Regions from separate parts of the Desulfitobacterium sp. genome, predicted to be linked through region 1. Evidence: riboswitches for the same ligand, from Rfam matches in the RefSeq annotation. Region 1 holds a riboswitch; the other holds the start of a gene.
The links. Region 1 has a riboswitch for S-adenosylmethionine ahead of metA (homoserine O-acetyltransferase MetA). Riboswitches for the same ligand answer to the same signal wherever they lie in the genome.
Positions count from the first base shown of each region.

Region 2: it holds a riboswitch for S-adenosylmethionine, as region 1 does, so the genes downstream of both, AC1U9U_RS04785 (methionine ABC transporter ATP-binding protein) here and metA (homoserine O-acetyltransferase MetA) in region 1, are expected to answer to the same signal.

Region 1 is NZ_CEVWNY010000002.1:5,230-11,347, forward strand. It holds gene serC (3-phosphoserine/phosphohydroxythreonine transaminase) at 1-578, opposite strand, end outside; gene AC1U9U_RS00610 (HDIG domain-containing metalloprotein) at 1,070-1,672, opposite strand; gene metA (homoserine O-acetyltransferase MetA) at 1,724-2,641, opposite strand; SAM riboswitch class I at 2,707-2,817, opposite strand; gene AC1U9U_RS00620 (exodeoxyribonuclease III) at 2,912-3,664, opposite strand; gene AC1U9U_RS00625 (aminopeptidase P family protein) at 3,703-5,475, opposite strand; gene AC1U9U_RS00630 (putative Se/S carrier protein) at 5,633-5,881, opposite strand; gene yedF (sulfurtransferase-like selenium metabolism protein YedF) at 5,892-6,118, opposite strand, start outside.
Region 2 is NZ_CEVWNY010000017.1:24,390-30,507, forward strand. It holds gene hisZ (ATP phosphoribosyltransferase regulatory subunit) at 1-377, opposite strand, end outside; gene AC1U9U_RS04780 (YerC/YecD family TrpR-related protein) at 379-729, opposite strand; SAM riboswitch class I at 945-1,046, shown strand; gene AC1U9U_RS04785 (methionine ABC transporter ATP-binding protein) at 1,124-2,146, shown strand; gene AC1U9U_RS04790 (methionine ABC transporter permease) at 2,139-2,816, shown strand; gene AC1U9U_RS04795 (MetQ/NlpA family ABC transporter substrate-binding protein) at 2,987-3,856, shown strand; gene AC1U9U_RS04800 (hypothetical protein) at 3,959-4,552, opposite strand; gene AC1U9U_RS04805 (hypothetical protein) at 4,684-5,385, shown strand; gene rfbA (glucose-1-phosphate thymidylyltransferase RfbA) at 5,473-6,118, opposite strand, start outside.

The sequences.
Region 1 (6,118 bases):
GCTCCGGCAAAGATCAGGCCGTATTTGCTCACATCCACAGGTTCGGAAAGGAAATCGGAAGACATGTCGGTCACTAAGGGTTTATCCCCTACCTCCGGAAGCTCGTTAAACCTGGTGCCGAAGATGGTGTTGTTGTGGCAAATATACACATAATCCGCATCCTCGGAGAACTTGAGATCCTTAAGCTCAGGAATATAGGTATAGTTCCGATCCTCTGAGGAGGCGACCACATTGATCTTGCCATAGAGCTTTCCTTCCTGGATGGCCTTCTTTGCCCACTGTCCGGTGTTGAGATAGTCGGCTACCTTATTTTTCATCAAGTTCATAGGAACCATAGCAAATTGTTGAGATGCCCCTCCTTGAAGGAAGAGGACCTTATAATTATCAGGGATATTCAGGAGATCCCTTAGATCCTGCTCCGCCTCAGCCATCATTCTTTCAATAGTTTTGGTGCGGTGGCTCATCTCCATAACGGACATTCCGGTGCCCTGGTAACTAAGCATCTCCTCTGCGGCCTCTCTTAGTACTTCTTCCGGCAAAACAGCAGGTCCGGCTGAAAAATTGTAAACTCTTTTCATTGTCTATTTCCTCCCTATTTTATAAGATGTATGCCTGATGGCTTTATTGGATTACCGTGTAAAAAAATAAAACCCACCCCAATATTTGGGGCGGGTAATTCCGCGGTGCCACCCAAGTTTCAGCCGTTACAGTTACTAGTGGGAAACAACTATGTTGTCTTTTCCTTAGCCTAAGTCAAAATTCGACTTATAACTCTCGGTAAAAAACAAAACCCCTCATCCCAATCAGGGACGAGAGGTATTCCCGCGTTGCCACCCATGTTGCCGTAATCGGCCAACTTATGTCCGCGTTATCGGGCGGAACCCGTCACAATTCATCATTGGCCACTCCGGGGTGGAATCCATATCGCTTCATAGACCGACTTGCACCAACCGTCAGCTCTCTATACTATATCAGCAGTGGACGCCCCTTCATCGTGTTAAACAATAGATTTAATGTTGTTATGATTCTAATCCATTCTTTTATATCTGTCAATAGGTTTTTTAATTAATTATTTCCCGGCTTCTTCCCCTGCTGTGAGATCTCCCTCCAGGCCGATTTCGGCAGCAATATTGCGCATTCCTTTGATGGTCTCCTCAATGATCTCATTTAAGTCCTTACCCAAACGATTGGCCCCATTCTCAATCACTTCGCGATTAACATTCTCGGCGAAGCTTTTTTGTTTCCATTTCTTTTTTACGGATTTGGCAGTTAAATCAAAGAGACTCTTGCTGGGGCGGAGCAAGGCCGTAGCGGAGATCAGTCCTGTTAATTCATCAATAGTGTAGAGGACCTTTTCTGCATTTTCTTTTGGCTCCACATCATATACCAGTCCATAGCCGTGACTTTCGATAGCCCGAATAAATTCTTCCGGCAATTGCCTGGGCTCCAGGATTTCCCGGGTTTTACGGCAGTGCTGATCCGGATACATCTCAAAATCAATATCATGTAATAAGCCAATATTGCCCCATAGATCAGGGTCCTCTTGATAAAGGGCGGCAAAATGACGCATGACGGCTTCTACCGTAATGGAGTGACGTAATAAGGTCTCACTTTTAACATACTCGTTGAGAAGCTGCCAGGCAGCCTCTCGATCCCTTGCGTAATCCAGCATCCAGCATCCTTCTTTCTATTTTCTTGCGCAACGATACGGAGGGGCCGTTCCCTACTCTATTTCCTCAAGATTGTATGGGGTTTCTTGATAGACATAGTAGTTCAGCCAATTGGCAAAAAGCAAGTTAGAATGTCCCCTCCATTTGACAACAGGGGTCTTGGCGGGGTCATCTCCGGGATAATAATTCTGTGGGATATTGATGGGTAGTCCTTGGGAAACATCCCGGTCGTATTCCCCTTTTAAGGTCATTGGATCATACTCAGAGTGACCGGTGACAAAAATCTGCCGTCCTCCTTTGGTCCCGACAATATAAACCCCAGATTCTTCGGATTCAGAAAGAATCTCCAGCTCCGGTTCTTTTTCAATGTCTTCTCTGCGGACTTCCGTATGCCGGGAATGAGGAACATAAAAGACATCGTCAAAGCCTCTGAACAACCGTACATTCCGCCGGTTAAGGGTATGGGGAAAGACGCCAAACATCTTAGCCGACAAAGGATACTTAGGTATCCCAAAGAAATGGTAAAGCCCCGCTTGGGCTCCCCAGCAAATAAAAAGGGTGGAAAAAACATTGTGCCGGCTCCAATCCATAATCTTTTGCAGTTCCGGCCAAAAATCCACTTCCTCAAAGGGCAGCAGCTCAATAGGCGCACCGGTAATAATCATGCCGTCAAATTTTTGATCCTTAATGCTGTCAAAGGTCTGGTAATACTTGATCAGATACTCCTCGGGAGTGTTCTTGAAGAGATGGGTCTCCGGATAGAGCAGGGTAATATCCACTTGCAAAGGGGAATTACCTAAGAGCCTAAGGATTTGGGTTTCTGTGACAATTTTATTGGGCATGAGGTTTAGGATAATTATACTAAGGGGACGGATATCTTGGTGTTCCGCACGCCTTTCTTCCATAATGAAAACATCTTCTTTGATGAGTATTTCCGCTGCAGGCAAGCCGTTGGGCACATTAATTGGCACTCACTCTCCCCCTCTCAAATAAAAAAACCTCTTTCACAGGAAAGAGGATAACAACATAAGTTCCTCCCTCATCTTGCAATGAATCCATTGCAGGAGTTAGCACCGTTGTATTCCATTGGTCGAATACCGGTTGCCGGGCTTCATAGGGCCAGTCCCTCCGCCACTCTTGATAAGAAATTGGATGCTATTCAATTTAAGGCAAACCCATGGGTCATTGTCACTATATTATTACATCTATTCACCAAAGTCAATCTGATCTATAACAAAAAACTAAAAAATCTCCAGACCCACCGGACAATGATCGGAACCAAGTACCTGATCATAAATAATTGCATCTTTAAGCTGATCTCTTAGGCTTTCCGAAACGCAAAAATAGTCAATACGCCAGCCCACATTATTGGCACGGGCATTAAACATATAGGACCACCAAGTATAAGCCCCGGTCTTATCCGGGTAAAAGTGACGGAAAGTATCGATAAAGCCGTTATCGACGATTTGGCTGAATTTGGCTCTTTCTTCATCGGAAAAGCCTGCATTCTGCCGATTGGATTTAGGGTTTTTGAGGTCGATCTCGGTGTGAGCTACATTAAGATCACCACAGAAAATCACGGGTTTGGACTGTTCAAGGCCCTTTAGATAGCTTAAGAACTCCTCTTCCCAAGTCATCCGATAATCTAAACGGGTTAATCCTCTTTGGGAATTAGGGGTATAGACCGTAACCAGGAAGAACTTCTCGAATTCTAGGGTAATGACCCGACCTTCCTGGTCATGTTCCTCCTTGCCAATCCCATAAGTTACATTGAGAGGCTTAGTCTTGGAAAATACAGCGGTTCCGGAATACCCTTTTTTCTTGGCAAAATTCCAATACATATGATATCCCTCAAGTTGAAAAGGGATCTGGTCCTCCTGAATCTTGGTTTCTTGAAGGCAAAAAATGTCGGCTTCTTCTTGTTGAAAAAAATCCATGAAGCCCTTATTTAAGCAGGCCCGCAAGCCGTTGACATTCCACGATATTAATTTCATCCCCGACTCTCCTCTTATCATTGGCACTTATATCTTATCTACATACCGATCTCTTGAGCCAACCAGGCCTTTTCATCAGCATTTAAGCAGGGTTCCAGCTCGGTATAAACCATTTGGTGATACTCGGTCAGCCACTTCTGCTCTTCCGGTGTGAGCAGGCTTTGGTCGATTCCAGCCATATCGATGGGGCAATAGGTAAGAGGCTCAAACTTTAGGAATTGGCCGAATTCAGTCTCCTCGTCCTTGACCACCACCATCATATTCTCGGTACGGATACCATGTTTCCCTTCACGATAAATACCGGGCTCATTAGTCAGGATCATACCTTCCTCAAGCCTTACCGTATTGGGAACTTGGCTCAATCTTTGGGGTCCTTCATGAACATTTAAGAAAATCCCTACCCCATGACCAGTCCCGCATTTATAATCTATGCCGTATTTCCAGATGGGCTGTCTGGCTAAGACATCCAAGTTGGAGCCCGTGGCACCGTAGAGGAATTTAGCGGTTGCCAAAGCAATATGTCCTTTTAACACCAGGGTATAATCTTTTTTCTCTTCTTCAGTCAAAGGTCCTAAAACAATGGTACGGGTGATATCGGTGGTACCGCCAAAGTATTGACCACCGGAATCTACGAGCAAAAGCCCTTCATTTTTTAGGGTATAGGCACTCTCCGGCATTGCCTTATAATGCATCATGGCAGCATGATCCTTATACCCGGCGATAGTGTCAAAGCTTAAACCAACACAATCGTTGCTTTCTCTTCTCAACGTTTCAAGATAATCCCCAGCGGAAAGCTCAGTAATAGGCTCCTGACCAACGTTCGTTTTGAGCCACTTGATAAATTTCACCATAGCAACCCCATCTTGGATATTGCTGGACTTTAGGTTATCTAATTCAACTTTATTCTTTATCGCTTTTTGCAATGTGGTAGGATTCGATCCCTCCACTTTTTTAGTTTGGGGATTAATAGCGTGATAAAGTAAGGCGTTAACTCCCTCAGGGGCAAAGAGGATAGCATCTTCGTCTCTTAGTCCTTGCAGAAGCTCGCCTACCGCTCCATAAGGCATGATTTTAATTCCATCCCTTTCAAGCTCGGCTTTCACGTTAGCGGGAACCTTAGCTTCATCAATGCATAAATAACAGCTTACCTGGGTTACTAGGACGTGGGCGATGGTCACCGGGTTATTGGGGACATCCCCTCCCCGAATATTCAAAAGCCAGGCTATGTCATCTAAGGATGAAAGCAGATGAATATTTGCCCCCTTGGCACTCATCTGTTCACGTAGTTCATTTAGCTTTTCGACCCGGGACCGCCCGGCGTATTTTACTTCATGGATAAAAACTTTTTCAGCCGGTATAGCCGGTCGGTCTTTCCAAAGCCTGCCGACAAGATCTTGGTCGAATTTTAAGGTTGTCTTCCCTTGAAAATCTTTTTCCATGTCTATGACTTGTTTGGCGGAAAAGACATTGCCATCAAAGCCTATGACACTGCCTTGGGGCAGGACTTTCTGCAACCATTCGGTAAAAGTAGGGACTCCCGGTTCAGCGGCGCGGAACAAACGAATACCGGAGTTTTGAAGCTGCCTTTCAGCTTGAATATAGTAGCGGCCATCGGTCCAAAGCCCTCCATCATTTTTCGTAATGACCACAGTTCCGGCGGAACCCGTAAAGCCCGAAATCCACTCCCGGCATTTATAGTGAGCTGCTACGTATTCACTGAGATGGGGGTCAGAGCTGGGAATGATGTAAGCATCCATCTGATACTCTTGCATTAATTTTCTTAGTTTCTCAATCCGTTCTTGAATTCGCATGCTAATATCCCTCATTTACTATTTATTTAGAGCCACGCCGGCACTCCTATTAGATTTCCCCAGTAACATAGTAAACTGTATTCTGCGCACAAGGGCCGCCAATTACTTCGTCTTCTATTTACAACTCCCATTGAAACAAGGAACCTGTCCCCCTGTTTCAATTAACCGGATGATACTTAGTGCCTTGTCCGTTGGTTACTGCTTGATAAATGTCGGCAATAATAATATTATTCTTAATTAAATGGGCTTTTGCCGATTGATAATCCGCTACCCTTAAGGCAATGCCGCAACCGGCCTTGATGCTTGACGGTACGGGCATGACCCCTACGGAAAAGCCTCCTTCAAGCAGGGACTTTTCAGCGAAGATCGCCATATGAGTGTTGGGAAAGGTTATTATATAAAACACACAATACCTCCTAGATATTGATCAATCGCTTAGCCCCTGCCATAGTGGATACGATGCTATACATGTTCGTAATCTCGCCCACTCCCAGCTTTTCAGTAAGTTCATAAAAATTGGTGCAGGCACCGCAGGTTTGGATAATTGTTCCCTTTTCTGCCAAGGCCTTAAGGTCTGCTAAACTATTGGAGTCATTACTGGTCAAGTAGGCTCCCGAGTTAAAGAAAAGAAGATGGCTAGGGG
Region 2 (6,118 bases), on a different contig from region 1:
TCGACCCCTACCTGGCGAAACTCCTGTTTATGGGATTTGGAATAGCGAAAAACATCCGCCCCATAGCAAAGCCTTAAAGGAAGTCTCCCTCCCCTCAGGCGAGTGGTCACCATCCGGGCAATGGGGGTAGTTAATTCCGGACGCAATACCAGCACGTGCCCCTGACGATCAAATAACTTAAAGAAAGAATCCCCCTCTTCCTCCACCGGTTGAATACACGCACCATACTCTAATGTCGGAGTTACAACTTTACGATAAGCCCACGCATTAAACAAATCCATAATTTTTGCTTCTGCCTGCTCCTGTAAGGCTAATTCATCCGGTAGAATATCATGCATCCCCTCGGGGATCCGTAATCCTAGGGATGTACGAGGCATATCAATCCTCCTCCTTCCCCTTTTCGTTTTCTTTTTCTGCTAATCGTCCTAGTACCATTTGGTACCCATCCGCCCCGAAATATAAACACCGTTTTACCCGGCTAATAGTAGCCGTACTTGCACCGGTAGATTGAGCTATGGTAGTATAGGTTACATTCTTTTCTAAGAGCTTGGCTACTTCCAGCCGTTGAGCCAGAGCTTTTATCTCTGCCACTGTGGCGATATCTTGAAAGAATCGGTAACATTCTTCCCGATCTTTTAATAATAAAATTGCATCAAATAACGAGTCGGTTAAAGAATCACGCAGGCGCTGATCAATTCCCATAATCTCATCTTGGTCATGTTCCTTCATAAAATCATCTCCTTATGCTTCAATACTTTAAATTATTAAAGTATAGAGCCCTTGTCAATAATCATCAGGCCAGTTACGTAAATTTTAAAGGTTATTTCTTAAGTATGTACATTTTCTTGTTATATAAAATTTACTTGCCAAAAGCTAATCCACTATGTTATTATAAACTTCAGTCAAGACTTCAAGAGATCCAGACTAGCGAATTGAATAAAAAACTCTTATCCAGAGTAGGTGGAGGGACTGGCCCGATGAAACCCGGCAACCGGCATGAAAAATGCACGGTGCTAAATCCTGCAGGAAATACTGGGAGATGAGAGGAAAGCCGAAATATAAACTCCGCGGATTTCCTCGTGGAGTTTTCTTTATTATGAGAACCATCTGAGGAGGAAAAGCAGTGATTATAATTGAGAACCTTACTAAAGTTTACACCTCCCGCAAAAACCAAGTAATTGCTATAGAAGATATCTCCCTTCATATTCCCAAAGGAGCTATATACGGCATTATCGGTTTAAGCGGTGCCGGAAAAAGTACCTTAGTCCGTTGTATTAATCGCTTAGAGGAACCCACCGGCGGCAAGATTATTATCGATGGTCAGGATTTGACACGGATGACCGCTCGCGAACTTCGGCAAGCGCGCCAGAAAATCGGCATGATTTTCCAGCACTTTCATCTCCTTCAATCAAGGACAGTCTTTGACAATATCGCCTATCCCTTAGAAATCGCCGGTTATAAGAAACAAGCTATCATAACAAGAGTCAAGGAATTACTACCGTTAGTTGGCCTAGAAGATAAAGCCAATGCGTATCCTTCCCAGCTTAGCGGCGGTCAAAAACAGCGGGTAGGTATTGCCCGTGCCTTAGCTACCAACCCAAAAGTTCTCCTCTGTGATGAAGCCACTTCCGCTCTGGACCCACAGACGACCTTATCCATCTTAGACCTTTTGCGAGATATTAATCAAAAACTCGGCCTGACCATTATCATGATTACTCATGAAATGAAAGTGGTAAAAGAAATCTGTACCGATGTAGCCGTTATCCACGAAGCAAAGATCGCGGAACAGGGACCAGTGGAATCCGTCTTCATTCAGCCCCAGTCCAGCATTGCCAAGGAGTTCATCTCTACAGTATTTCCCTATGAACTTCCGGCGGATCTGCTTCGGGAACTGGCTACTCATCCTAATTCTCAAATCATCCGCATTCAATTCCTTGGTTCACGAGCCTCCGACCCCATCATTGCTGATCTGATGCAAGAGTGCGCAGTTAGAGCCAATATCCTTTACGGCAGTATCGATCACCTCCGTTCCACCCTTTTTGGTACCCTGACTCTTGAACTTCAAGGAAATCCCGAACAGTTAGCCCTCGCACATCAATACCTGGCTCAACGTGAACTAAAGGTGGAGGTGATCCAAAATGTTTGATTTTACTAACCCTCAATATTGGGATACTATGATCCAGCTTTTAACACCGGCTACCTGGGAAACCATTTATATGGTTATTGCTTCAACCCTGCTAGCATATGTTCTGGGAGTTCCCTTGGGAGTAATTCTCGTTATTTCTTCACCTAGTCATATCCTCCCCAATCCCTGGGTTGAACGCATCTTAGGTACAGTAATTAATGTTTTCCGTTCCATACCCTTTATCATCTTATTAGTTCTGATCATCCCCTTTACCAGCTTCATTGTCGGCACTTATATCGGTACTAGAGCCGCCATCGTTCCTCTTGTTCTTTCCTCTGCACCCTTTGTGGCCCGGATGGTGGAAAGCTCACTTAAAGAGGTCCCCTATGGTGTCATTGAAGCGGCCCTCTCCATGGGATCTTCTCCCTGGCAAATTATTAAAAAAGTGCTTCTCCCTGAGGCCAAGGGCTCCCTTGTTTTAGGCATCGCCATCACCACCATTAGCATCATCGGTTATACGGCCATGGCCGGAACCATTGGTGGGGGCGGATTAGGTGCAGTGGCGATTCAATATGGATATAACCGCTTCCGGACCGATATAATGATCTATACAGTTGTAATTCTCGTGATTATCGTCCAAATCATCCAGTCCCTCGGCACCATGCTGGCACGCCGACTTACCCATCATTAAGCTTGTTTCAAGTCAATCTCTAGCCTGTCCAAGGTAATACCGGTAACACTGTAGGGAGGCCTAGAGAAAGGACTTGCAGCATAGATAAAAGCAAGAGTACTTTACTCAAACGTCATCATGTTTTACGGGTTCAAAAAGAGAAAAATTAAAAAATTCAAGGAGGAAAAAAGATGATTCGTTCAAAACGCAAACTATCTACCTTAATTATTGGCTCCCTTGTTGCCCTGTCCCTTCTGGTAACCGGCTGTGGCAGCACCCCCCAAAACGGCGCTCCCCAAAACAGCGGGGCTCAAAACTCGGGCAATTCCAACGAGCCTGTAACCATCAAGGTCGGAGCCACACCTGTTCCCCATGCCGAAATTCTCGAATTCATTAAACCCGAACTAGCAAAAGAAGGTATCAACCTTGAAATCAAGATATTTACGGATTACCCTCTTCCGAATCCTGCCGTAGATTCCGGCGAAATTGACGCCAACTTCTTCCAACACACTCCTTACCTTGAGACCTTTACCATTGATAAGGGCCTAAAGCTTGCAGCTATTGGTACAGTTCATATCGAACCCATGGGCCTCTATTCGAAAAAGATTACTAAAGTGGATGACCTGCAAAATGGGGATACCATCGCAATTCCTAATGATCCCTCTAACGGCGTACGGGCTTTATTGGTAATGCAAAGCGCCGGATTGATCAAACTTAAAGAGGGTACTGGCTTCAAAGCAACAATTTTAGATATTACTGAAAATCCCAAAAATCTAAAAATCGCTGAGATTGAAGCGGCCCAACTTCCCCGGGCAATCGATGATGCAAAGATAGCTGCGGCAGTTATCAACACCAACTTTGCCTTAGAGGGTGGCTTAAACCCAACAAAGGATGCACTTTACATGGAAGAAAAAGACTCCCCTTATGCCAACATTGTTGTAGCAAAAGAAAGTCGTAAGGATGATCCCAACCTTCAGAAATTAGTCAAAGCCCTTAACACCCCGGAAGTTAAGAAATTCATCGAAGATACCTATAAAGGCAATGTCTATCCTGCTTTCTAAGAAAATAGCCGGCGGTCCAAGACCGCCCCTACAACCGATCTGTGGTCTCCCGCCAAAGGCCCAAAAAGCCGTTCCCCTAATTTAGGGGAGCGGCTTTTATTATTACATATTCTGTTTAGTCTTTTCTTTTCCACGAACGATTAAAAACAATTCCCTAATTTCCCGATCATGTTTACTGGATTCCATCTGTAAGGCCTCCACCTTAGTGCTCAGAATCTTTAGTTCAAGCTTCACTTCTTCATTGAACTTCTTTTGGGTCTCTCGCCAATCGTAATAAAGAACATCCAACTTCCTACCAAATTCTGTTTCCATACGTAGCTGGGACTGTTTAACTCCGGCTAACTCTTCCTCCAAATATGTTTGGGACTGCTTCAATCCTGCTACATCAGTCTTCAGTCCTGCTACATCGGTCTTTAATCCTGCTACATCAGTCTTCAATCCTGCTACATCAGTCTTCAATCCTGCTACATCGGTCTTTAATCCTGCTACATCGGTCTTTAATCCTGCTACATCGGTCTTTAATCCTGCTACATCGGTCTTTAATCCTGCTACATCGGTCTTTAGTCCTGCTACATCGGTCTTTAGTCCTGCTACATCTGTCTTTACCTCTGCTAAATCTGCTTCCATAACACTTAACTTGTTAAGCACCTTGCCAAAGTGTTCCAACATCAAATCTTGGAATTTCTCATTATCCATACATCCACCCACCCTCTGCCAATGGCTGGAATAATTATACCAAATTTTGATGGGCATAGAAAGGGTTTGTTCTCACACACTAATATCGATTGTTAGATCTTAAAAATTTGTATTACACGAGGAGAACGCCCATGAATTCCTTCGACAAAAAAATTCAGACCCGGCTGCGCATGCACCCGGAGATGCTACGCAATCTCTTAGCCGACCCCAACGTGGAAACCCTTACGACCTTAAGTCGCTATAAAATATTTGAATCTAAGGGAGCCTATCTGGGCCAACTCCTTATATCCCTTCTTCCCCAATGGGAATATATTGCTTGCGAAGGAAACGAACACTTAGGAAAAATCATTCGCGACCTGGAAAAGGGCCCGATTAGCCCGATTACCCAGGTGTCGGAGTTCCTGCAAGCCAACTTATTGCGCATACGTATTCTTGCCGAAACCCCCGGTGTCTTTCCTTTTTCACCTTTTACCATTCAAGAAAATCTTCTGCGTTTTTTAGAGGGAGCAGAGCAGCTGGCAGATTTGCCACAATTAACGGTCATACATTTCAGCAAGGAAGAACTGAAGCCCTTAGCTTCCGAGCTAGCACAATACCGTTTAAGCCCTTTAAGTAGGCGTTATGTACAAAACCTTTTCCACCGGGATCGTCAAGAAGCTATTCTCTCTAACCTTGCCTATCTATGTAAAAATTACCCCTTGCTCGGGACTTGCCGGCAAGCTTATGCTTTGTTACTATCTCTGGATAATATCGAGAACTGGAGCAGGCATCCCTTCTGCCTTCGCTTGGTCTCCAACCGATTCTGGGAATATCGATTAAAAGAAATAATCTAGGCATTGGTACGTCTTTTAAATTTACCATTATCATTATTTAATCATGGCAGCTTAGCAATTACTCAATTAGCCTTGAGTCAATGCATTTTAACCAAGTTTAATTATCTTTTTAAGATACTGCCCATAACTATTATGAAGGGAATCAGCTAATCTGTGTACTTGCTCCCCATCAATATATCCCATCCGGTAAGCGATCTCTTCCGGACAAGCAACCTTTAACCCTTGACGTTCTTCAAGGGTCTGAATAAAATTTGCCGCCTGCAGTAAAGATTCCGGAGTACCGGTATCCAACCAGGTAAATCCACGTCCCAGTATTTCCACATTCAATTCTTGATTATTTAAATATATCTTGTTAACATCCGTGATTTCCAGCTCTCCTCTGGGGGAAGGCTCTAAATTCCTTGCAATATCGACCACCTTATTGTCATAGAAATAAAGACCGGTGACTGCATAATTGGCTTTTGGCCTTGGGGGCTTTTCTTCCAGACTTATCGCTTGACCGTCCTGGTCAAATTCCACAACTCCATATGGTTCCGGTTCTTTCACCCAATATGCAAAAACCGTTGCCCCACTTTCTTTCTTGGCAGCTCGGGCAAGCATCTCCCCTAGTCTATTACCATAGAAAAGATTATCACCTAGAATAAGGACACAGCTGTCTTTCCCAATAAACTCCCGACCAATGATAAAAGCCTGGGCTAATCCCTCGGGATTTGGCTGAATTTCATACTTTATG